3 regions of the Streptomyces sp. 5K101 genome follow, and region 3 is predicted to be linked to each of the others. Evidence: riboswitches for the same ligand, from Rfam matches in the RefSeq annotation. Region 3 holds a riboswitch; each other region holds the start of a gene.
What was found. Region 3 has a riboswitch for cyclic di-AMP ahead of ACLB9X_RS23545 (peptidoglycan DD-metalloendopeptidase family protein). Riboswitches for the same ligand answer to the same signal wherever they lie in the genome.
Positions count from the first base shown of each region.

Region 1: linked by a shared signal. The riboswitch ahead of ACLB9X_RS30395 (M23 family metallopeptidase) and the one ahead of ACLB9X_RS23545 (peptidoglycan DD-metalloendopeptidase family protein) in region 3 are both predicted to bind cyclic di-AMP.
Region 2: linked by a shared signal. The riboswitch ahead of ACLB9X_RS28920 (transglycosylase family protein) and the one ahead of ACLB9X_RS23545 (peptidoglycan DD-metalloendopeptidase family protein) in region 3 are both predicted to bind cyclic di-AMP.

Region 1 is NZ_JBKFFO010000025.1:16,630-19,892, forward strand. Features, by position in the region: gene ACLB9X_RS30390 (PrsW family intramembrane metalloprotease) at 1-704, shown strand, start outside; gene ACLB9X_RS30395 (M23 family metallopeptidase) at 866-1,915, opposite strand; cyclic di-AMP (ydaO/yuaA leader) riboswitch at 1,927-2,083, opposite strand; gene ACLB9X_RS30400 (PP2C family protein-serine/threonine phosphatase) at 2,298-3,263, opposite strand, start outside.
Region 2 is NZ_JBKFFO010000020.1:60,714-63,976, forward strand. Features, by position in the region: gene ACLB9X_RS28910 (cytochrome P450 family protein) at 1-138, shown strand, start outside; gene ACLB9X_RS28915 (transglycosylase family protein) at 281-1,237, shown strand; cyclic di-AMP (ydaO/yuaA leader) riboswitch at 1,508-1,681, shown strand; gene ACLB9X_RS28920 (transglycosylase family protein) at 1,685-2,359, shown strand; gene eno (phosphopyruvate hydratase) at 2,729-3,263, shown strand, end outside.
Region 3 is NZ_JBKFFO010000012.1:183,018-186,280, forward strand. Features, by position in the region: partial or broken gene ACLB9X_RS23535 (ROK family protein) at 125-274, shown strand; gene ACLB9X_RS23540 (SGNH/GDSL hydrolase family protein) at 328-1,119, opposite strand; gene ACLB9X_RS23545 (peptidoglycan DD-metalloendopeptidase family protein) at 1,279-2,184, opposite strand; cyclic di-AMP (ydaO/yuaA leader) riboswitch at 2,189-2,345, opposite strand; one part of gene ACLB9X_RS23550 (IS5 family transposase) at 2,871-3,242, shown strand; one part of gene ACLB9X_RS23550 (IS5 family transposase) at 3,245-3,263, shown strand, end outside.

The sequences.
Region 1 (3,263 bases), on a different contig from region 3:
ACCGGGCGTTCGGCACCTCGGGCCTCGCCTCGGTCACCGCGGCGACGTTCTTCGTGCGGATCGTGATGTCGCCGTTCGCGCACCCGCTGTTCACGGTGCTCACCGGCATCGGTTTCGGCCTCGCCGCGCTCGCCGCGCGCCGCCACCGAATTCGGCGCGTCGCGCTGCCGTTGACGGGTCTGGCCCTCGCGATGGGCATGCACGCCCTGTGGAACGCCTCGGCGTCACTGCTCGGCCCGTGGGGCTTCTACGGGGTGTACGGGGCGTTCATGGTGCCCGCGTTCGGGTTGCTGACCTGGCTGACCATATGGACCCGGCAGCGGGAGCTGCGCACGGTATCCACCGAGCTGCCGGCGTACGCGGCGGCGGGCTGGCTGGCGGCCGCCGAGCCGCAGGCGCTGTCCTCGATGCGCGCGCGCACAATGGCCCGCGACTACGCGCGGCGGACGTACGGTCCGGCCGCGGGCCACGCGGTCTCCGAGTACGAGGCGTTCGCGACGTCGCTGGCCTCCCTCCGCCACCGGGCCCACCGTGGCGCGGCGGGCCCGGACTTCGCGGAGCGCGAGCGGGAGCTGCTGCACCAGCTGTGGCGACGCAGGGACGTCGCCGCGCCGGCGCTCGTGTACGCGGCGCGGGCGACGGGCCGCGCGACCGTACCGCCTCCGCACCGCGACTACGCCGGCTACAACCCGTACCGCCGCTGACTCCGCGGCGCTCGCCTCCGCCGCCCCGCCCGCCGCACACGTCGCCGCACGGCGAGACCCCCGGCACAGCGACGCGCGCCACGGAGATCCACCCCCGGCACAAGAACGCGCGGCACGGGAGAATCCCGTACCGCGCGCGCTCGGCCCTGCCGTCGGTCGGGTCAGACCGTGAGGCCCTTGTCCCGCAGCCAGGCCATCGGGTCGAGGCCCGAGCCGCCCGGGGTGTGGACCTCCATGTGCAGGTGCGGCCCGGTGACGTTGCCGGTCGCGCCGACGCGGCCGATGGTCTCGCCCGTGGCGACCTTCTGGCCCGCGCTCGCGGTCATCGACGACAGGTGGGCGTACCAGACCTCGGTGCCGTCCGCCAGCTCAAGCACGATGCGGTAGCCGTACGAACCCGACCAGCCGGCCGACTTGATCGTGCCGCCGTGCACCGCCTTGACCGGGGTGCCCGTGGGAGCGGCGAAGTCCAGCCCGGTGTGCTGGCCGGAGGACCACATGGAGCCGGACTCGCCGTACGTGGAGGTGATCGTGTACGAGGAGGTGGGCAGCGCATAGCTCGCGGCGAGCCTGGCGAGGCGCTCCGCCTCCTCCTTGGCCCGCGCGGCCTCCTCGGCCTTCCGCTTCTCCTCGGCCGCCTGGGCCTCGGCCTCGCTCTGCTGCTTCGCCGCCGCGGCGGCGGCCTGCTCGGCGGCCAGCTTCTCGGCGGCGGCCTTCGCCTCGGCGTCCGCCTCGGCGCGCTGCTGCTCGACCTGCTGGAGGATGCGGGCGCGCAGGGCCTCGCCCGCGCCGGCCGTCTGCCCGCCGGTGGCCGTCCCGTTGTCGGCGACGGCGGTCATCGAGGTGAGCGGGGCGGCATTCGCCGCGGAACCCTCGGAGCCGGCGTCGTCGGAGATGAGGGAGCCCACGCCCGGAAGGGACGTGGCGTCGGGCAGGTTGTCCGTGATCGAGTCCGGGAGGGAGATGGAGACCGCCGGCTTCTCCTGGGCGGTCGCCATGCCACCGGCGCCGACTGCGGCGATGACGCCGACGCCGAGGACGGTGGAGCTGCGGGCGAGCCCGCCGCGCTGCTTGACGACGCGGTGCCGGCCGCGCACCGGACGGATGGATTCCGCGGTGGGATTCCATTCCTCCCACGTCCGCTCCGCGGCGTCGCCGCCGAAGTGACCGGGCGCGAACGGGGCCTCGGGGGCAGGCATGTTGGACGCCACGAAGGCGTACTCCTTTCCTTCCTTCTCGCCTACCGGGTTAGCTGACGGGTTCGGAGCAGGAAGGTCTCCTACGGGCGTCCTCGGCCGCGGACTGCGCGGCAAGTGATGCCCGATTCACCCCAATTGGTGGTTCCCCGGTTCCCTCACGGGATTCGGCGCGTGCGCACGGTGCCGCCTCTTGCGACGGCTGGGACAACCGCGCTGCGTTATCGAACGTTAATAGAAGCCAGGGCCGGATTCCAAGCTGTTCCGACTGATCGTTGACGACTGCGGCCGGGACTTACCAGGACAGAAGCAGGCGGAATCGGGCGACTTGACAACCCTTCAGATCGGCGCGTCTTCTGATGTTGTGTCAAATGTTATGCACAGTGGCACCTTACGACTACGCACCGTACGGATGTGCGGTAGGCCCTCGCCGCCCCGCGGGCCGCCCATGCGTCCGGGAGGCGCCCTCGGCGGAGACGACCGGCACCGTCCGCCGACGGACCGGCTGCCCCTCGTCCGGCCGGCCGACCGCCAGGAGCGCCATGTCGTCGGTGGCCCCACCGCCCGTGTACCGGCGCACGTCGTCGACCAGCGCGTCGAGCAGCGCGTCGGGACCGGGGAAGACACCGCCCCGGAGCCGTTCACCCGGGTCGTAGAAGACGCCCCTGGCGTCGCGCGCCTCGGACAGGCCGTCCGTGTACAACAGCAGCGTCGAGCCGGCGGGCAGCGGATACTCCTGCGCACGGTCCGGCCACATGCCCAAGTCGCTCATCCCCAGCGGCAGCGCAGCCTCGGACGGCTCCAGCACGTCCAGTCCGCCGTCGGCGTGCAGCACCAGCGGGTCGGGATGCCCGCGATTCACCAGCCGTACGGTGCCGCGCCCCGCGCCGTCGCCGGGCGGGATCTCCCCGAGCACGGCGGTGGCGAACCCCTCGACGGCCTCCACCCCCTCGCGCCGCATGCCCTCGCGCTTCAGTGCCCGCTCCAGCCTCCGCGCCACGCCCTCGAGCGAGGTCTCCTGCTCGGCCGCCTCCCCGAACGCCCCGATCAGCACGGCGACGGCCGCCACCGCCCCCATCCCCTTGCCGCGCACGTCCCCCACGATCAGCCGCACCCCGTGCGGGGTGTCCTGCACCGCGAAGAGGTCGCCGCCGATGAACGCGTCCGCCTGCGCCGCCTCGTACCTCGCCGCGATGTGCAGACCGGCGATCCGGTCCGCGGGCGTGGGCAGCACGGCGCGCTGCGCGGCTTCGGCGATCACCCGCGCCGAGGCGAGCCGCGCGCTGCTGCGCGCCACGACCCCGTTGATGAGCAGCGCGAGGGCCGCCACGGTGAGCACCGTGCTCGTCTCGGTGGCAGCGGT
Region 2 (3,263 bases), on a different contig from region 3:
ACGGCGATCGCGACCCTGCTCAGGAGGATGCCGGACTTGCGTCTTGCGGGCGATCCGGCCGATTTGCGGTGGCGTGGGGGACTCATCATGCGCGGATTGCGCACTCTGCCCGTTGAGTTCACCCTCACCAAGAGCTGACGCAACGTCAATTCTGTGACTTTTACGTGATCTGCGCTGCATCGACTTGTGACTCACGTTCGATTGCGGCTACGTTCACCGTCGACTCGGCAGGCATCAGCAGGCCGCACAGTCCCCAGTAGTCACGCGAAAGGCACACCGCATGCGCTCCGGGAACGGACGTCACCGCCGCCCCCGTCAGGCTCCGGCCATCGTCGTCGCGGCAGGGGTGACCGGATCCGCCATCGCGATCCCCCTGCTCGGCGCGGGCTCCGCCTCCGCGGCCGACGCGGCCACCTGGGACCGCGTCGCCGAATGCGAGAGCGGCGGCATGTGGAGCGCCGACCTCGGCAACGGCTTCTACGGCGGGCTGCAGCTCTCGCAGCAGACGTGGGAGGAGTTCGGCGGCACGGCGTACGCGCCGAGCGCCGACCTGGCGAGCCGTTCGCAGCAGATCGCGGTCGCGGAGAAGGTGCTGGACGCGCAGGGGCCGGACGCCTGGCAGGCGTGCGCCCCGATCGCGGGCCTGACCAACGACGACGCCTCGACCGGCGTCGACCCCGGTGACCTCCTGCCCCTGCCGGACGCGAGCCCGGGGGCGGGTGCCGTCACCGTCCCCGGCATGACGCCCGAAGCCACCCCTGACGCGAGCGCGCCGGCCGGCTCCGGTGACACGGCCGCCGAGGCCCCGGCCGAGCCGGACGCCTCGCAGGACCCCGCCGCCCCGGACGCGTCCACGGCGCCCACGCCCGCGGACGGCGACGTGTCGCCGTCGGCCGGTTCGGACGGCGTCGAGGCGACCGACCCCACGACCGGCACCGGCAGGCACCGCGGCGAGCCCGCCCCCGACGACGCCGAAACGGGCATCACGGATAAAGAGCGCGAAAGCGGTCGTCATGCCTCGCGAGGTGACGCGTCGGCACGTGACGGGGCAACAGAGGGCGTGGCCGACGGTACGTACACCGTCCAGCCGGGAGACAGTCTGTGGGCCATCGCCGACGAGCGCGAGGTGCCCGGCGGGTGGAGCGCCCTCTATGAGGCGAACGAGGCGAACGTGGGTGCCGACCCCGACCTTATCCTCCCCGGTCAGAGCCTCGATCTCGGCGTGAACAGCCAATAGTTCGGGCGGCAATTCGCCGACATTTGTCCGATCTGCGCAAGTGAGACAAGGGTCTCTTTGCTGCAACTGGCGAGCGGCATCCAGCAAATTCGCCCAAGCCGTGCCCGACCTGCGCAAACGCCTCCCAAGTGAAGGGCGGTTCGGGCGATTTCTCCCCGATGTTCGTCTTTGAACATCGGGGAGCGGTGTGTTTACGGTCTGAACCGCTCGCCATCGCGGGCACCGTCGACCGTCACGCCGAATCCTGCCGTCGGTCGGGGGGAACAGTCGTCGCTCAGTGCGCCGAAGGCAGGAGCGGGGGACCCAAGGTAGGTGCCGGTCCCGGCCGTCGAGCACGACGGCCGTGAACGGCTTGGGGTGGAGCCGCGCGCAACGACGCGCGGCCGGGCAACTCTTCCGGCCCGAACCCGACAGCTCACCTCGCAGGCGTCGGTGAGGAGAAGCTCCATGCTGCGTTCCGGCAAGGCCACGCACCGCCGCTCGACCGTTGTCCGTCGGACGGTTCGTCTCGCCACGCTCGCCGGCGTCGCCGGTGCCGCCATCGCGGCCCCGATGCTCGGCGCCACTGCGGCGTCCGCCGCCACCGCCTCCGAGTGGGACGCGGTCGCCCAGTGCGAGTCCGGTGGCAACTGGTCCATCAACACCGGCAACGGCTACTACGGCGGCCTGCAGTTCTCCGCCTCCACCTGGGCGGCCTACGGCGGCACCGCCTACGCCCCGTCCGCCGACCAGGCCTCCAAGTCCCAGCAGATCGCGATAGCCGAGAAGGTCCTCGCCGGCCAGGGCAAGGGCGCCTGGCCGAGCTGTGGCGTGGGCCTCTCCAGCACCCCCTACAACGGTGGCTCCGCCGAGCCGGCGCAGCCCGCCGCCGAGCCGGCCGAGAAGCGCGCCGAGGCCCCGACCACCCGCTCCGAGCGCGCCGAGGCCCCCGCGCCGCAGAAGACCGCGGCGACCTTCAAGAAGGGTGAGGGCGAGTACAAGGTCAAGCCCGGGGACACCCTGGGCAAGATCGCCGAGGCCGAGAAGGTCAAGGGCGGCTGGAAGAAGCTGTTCGACCTCAACAAGGACATCATCGAGGACGCCGATGTCATCCACCCGGGCCAGCAGCTCCACCTGAGCTGACCCGCCCGCCGTCCGCGGGCCCGCGCACCGTCCGGGCCCGTACCGTCCGCCGCCTCAGCGCTGACGGGTTCCGAGCACCCCGGTCCGGCGCTGCTTCCCCCGTAAGCGCCGGGCCGGGGTTCGGTCGTGAAGGGCTCGCGAAGGGCCCCTCAGGGTCTTGCCAAGGGCTCCGCACAGCCCTGCCGAGGTGCCGCGCAGCGCCTTACCTACGGGTAGCTTGGGGGTCTTTTGTCCGGCACGCCCAGCGTTCATGCCCTTTTTCGTCCCACGGGGCGGGCATCGGCCGGCCTTTGCCCCCGAGACGGTTAGGCTCTTGTCGCAAGGCCAAGCAGACCTCTGCACATATCTCGCGTCACATCCCAGAAGGAGATGCTCGTGCCGTCCATCGACGTCGTCGTAGCCCGGGAAATCCTGGACTCCCGAGGCAACCCCACGGTCGAGGTCGAGGTTGGCCTCGACGACGGCAGCACGGGTCGTGCTGCTGTTCCGTCCGGCGCCTCCACCGGTGCGTTCGAGGCCATTGAGCTCCGCGACGGTGACCAGAACCGCTACCAGGGCAAGGGCGTCGAGAAGGCCGTCCTCGCCGTCATCGAGCAGATCGGCCCGGAGCTCGTCGGCTACGACGCCACCGAGCAGCGCCTGATCGACCAGGCGATGTTCGACCTGGACGCCACCGACAACAAGGCGTCGCTCGGCGCCAACGCCATCCTCGGCGTCTCCCTCGCCGTCGCGCACGCCGCCTCCGAGGCGTCCGACCTGCCGCTCTTCCGCTACCTGGGCGGCCCGAACGCGCACCTGCTGCCCGTTCCGATGATGAACATCCTGAACGGCGGCTCGCACGCCGACTCCAACGTGGACATCCAGGAGTTCATGATCGCGCCGATCGGTGCGGAGTCCTTCTCCG
Region 3 (3,263 bases):
CGACGGCGCGGGTGAACAGCAGGGCGCGGAAGGCCGGTTCCTTGTCGGGCGTCGAGCGCGGTGAGGAACCCCGGCGACCAGGTGGTAGGCGCCGGGCGTGCCGCGGTCGTTCGCAGGCTGCACCGGGGGCCAGGGCTGCGCGGGCGACATCGGGCACATCCGGGTCGGCCCGCAGGACGTGCCCTGCCGGTGCGGGAACTCCGGCTGTCTGGAGGCGGTCGCGGGCGGCGCGGCGCGGGCAGCGAAGATCCCAGGTGGACCGGCAGCTCGCGGGCTCCACGGCGTGACGCCCGGGGCCGGGCCCCGGGCGTCAGGCGACGGCTCGGCTCAGAGCGGCAGCAGGTCCGGGCGCTTGGCGGCCACGTGGTCGCCCGAGCTCTCGCCCCGCAGTCGCCGGCCGATCCACGGCACCAGGTGCTCGCGCGCCCAGTTGATGTCGTCGCGCCGCACCTCGAAGGCGCCGCGCGGCGGGAGCGGCGGCCAGGGCTGGTCCGGGTCGGCGGGCACGTCGAGACCGAGCACCTGGGCGGCGCGCAGGGCCACGCGGGTGTGCCCCTCGGGCGACAGGTGCAGCCGGTCCGCGTCCCAGGCACGCCGGTCCTGAACGGACTTGAGCGACCACAGATCGAGGACCGGGCAGTCGTGGCGGTCGGCGATGGCCCGCACGTGCGCGGTGTACGTGGCGATCTTTCCGCGCAAGTGACGCAGGACCGGCACGTCCCGGGTGTCGAAGCCGGTGGTCACCATGACGGTGCCGACCGAGCTCCTGAGGTCGGCGACGGCCCGTTCGAACCGCTCGGCCACGTCGTCCGGGTCGCTGCCCGGCCGGATGATGTCGTTGCCTCCCGCGCAGAACGTCACCAGGTCGGGGGCGAGTTCCTTGGCCCTCGGGACCTGTTCGTCGACGATCTGGTCGAGGAGGCGGCCGCGTACGGCGAGATTGGCGTACCGGAAGGTGTGTTCCGGCATCAGGTCGGCGAGCAGCACCGCGAACCGGTCCGCCCACCCGACGTACGTCCCGTCGGGACCGGGGTCTCCCACGCCCTCGGTGAAGCTGTCACCGATCGCCGCGTACGACCCGAATGCGCCCTTGTTCTCTGTTCTCGAATCGTCTGCCACGAGAGCACATCTTTCCTTTACGGATGTGACCTACGCGACCGTAAGGAGGGGTTGACGGCAGGTGATCTTTGCCACCGGTCATGTTTACGCCAAGCCGGAATACGCGGAATCCCTCGCTCCGCCGCCGGACGGTACGAGGGATGCGCGGCTGACTGTGCGTCAGAGGGAGACGCCGTGCTGGCGCAGGTAGGCCAGTGGGTCGATGTCGGAGCCGTACGACGGGCTGGTACGGATCTCGAAGTGCAGGTGCGGACCGGTGGAGTTGCCCGTGGAACCGGACAGGCCGATCTGCTCGCCGCCCGCGACGCTCTGCCCGCTGGAGACGGACAGGGAGGACAGGTGGGCGTACTGCGAGTAGGTGCCGTCGCCGTGCTGGATGACGACCTCGTTGCCGTACGAGCCGCTCCAGCCGGCCGAGACGACGGTGCCCGGGCCGACGGACTTCACGCTCGTGCCGCTGGCGGCGATGAAGTCGACACCGGTGTGGTAGCCACTGGACCACATGGCGCCGGACGCGCGGTACGGCGTGGAGACACCGCCGCCGACGGGCGCGGTCCAGCCGGTGGACGCCGGGGCGGCCTTCTCGGCGGGAGCCTTGGCGGCCGGGGCCTCAGTGCGCGAGGCGTCGCGCGAGGGCCGGGGGGCGGACTCGGAGCGCGGCTCCGGGTCGTTCTTCGCGGTGGACTTCGCGTTGAGGGTCAGCTCGAGGCCGGGGTGGATGAGCGCCGGATCGGCGCCGATGGCACGGCGGTTGTCGTTGTAGAGCTTCTTCCAGCCGCCACGGACGTTCTGCTCGTCGGCGATCTTGGCGAGGTAGTCGCCGGGGACGACGGTGTACGTCTTCGGGGCCTTCTTGGCGGCCGGAGCGGCCGAGATGGGGGCCGCCGAGGCCGGGGCGACCGAGACCGGAGCGGCCTTCTGGGGAGCGGCGGCGGGGGTGGCGGCGTGGGCACCGGTCGCGCCGAGGAGCGGCAGGGCTATGGCGGCACTTCCCGTACTGGCGACGACGAAGCCGCGCGTGAGCGGGTTGGCCTTGGGACGGCGGTGCTTACCCTTTCCGGGCATGGCGCATTCCTCTCCGGCGCCTGCGAGGTGAGCTGTCGGGTTCGGGCTGGAGATGCCCGTCCGCGCATATTGCGCGAATTAACCCCAAGCCGTCCGAATTCTCCGGATACGGCGTACTACCTGGGTCCCCCGCTCCTGCCACACGTGGGTGGGTTCGAAGTCCGGTCGGCGGCAGGATGAGGCGGTCCGTCCGGATTGAGCGTGACCGTAGGCGAGTACACCGGGCGGAACAAGCCGCGAATTTCCCCGAGCTTTCCCGCTCGTGACGTCCGGGCCGCTCCACTCGTCACCCTCCGTGGACGAATGCCGGTCAATTCCCTTGTGGGCCACGGAATTGACATAGGGAAAGCAGATACGTTCCGTCACGAATATGATCCTGCTCACGAGTCGCAGCCCATCCCCCCCGCAGACGGGGCGCGTTAGCCTCAAAGGCCCAATTCGGACAGAAGCACCAAACAATCACTAAGGGTTCACACGGGCACCAAGCGCCGCCCATAACGCCCGGCTTCGTCCCCTGCGGTCGCATGGCCGGCGAAGGGACCCCCTCACCGCCCGATTCCGGTGATCCGGAATTCCAGCCCGTCGACTCCGAGGGAAACACGCCGTGAATGACGGCATTTCCCTTTCCCGCAAAGAGAATCCGACTAGGCAGTGTCCTGTCGATCAGTCGAGTCGTTGATAAGACTGTGGGACATCGGGGTGATCTGACGGATTCCCAGTGGGAGCGGCTTGAGCCGCTTCTGCCGGTGAGTAACGGGCGTTGTGGCAGGTGGCGGGACCATCGGCAGGTGGTCAACGGGGTGCTGTACCGGATCCGGACGGGCGTCCAGTGGCGCGACCTGCCGGAACGTTACGGGCCGTGGAAGACCGTCCATGAGCGGCACCGCCGCTGGTCGGCGGATGGCACATGGGAGCGGCTGCTGCAGCGGGTCCAGGCCGAGGCCGACGCAGCCGGTGTCGTCGACTGGGACGTCTCCGTCGACTCGACCTCCGTCCGCGCTCACCAACACGCAGCCGGCGCCCGCCATGCGCCGCCACCCGTCAAAGGGGGCTCCGCCCAGGCGGTCAGAACCGCTCGG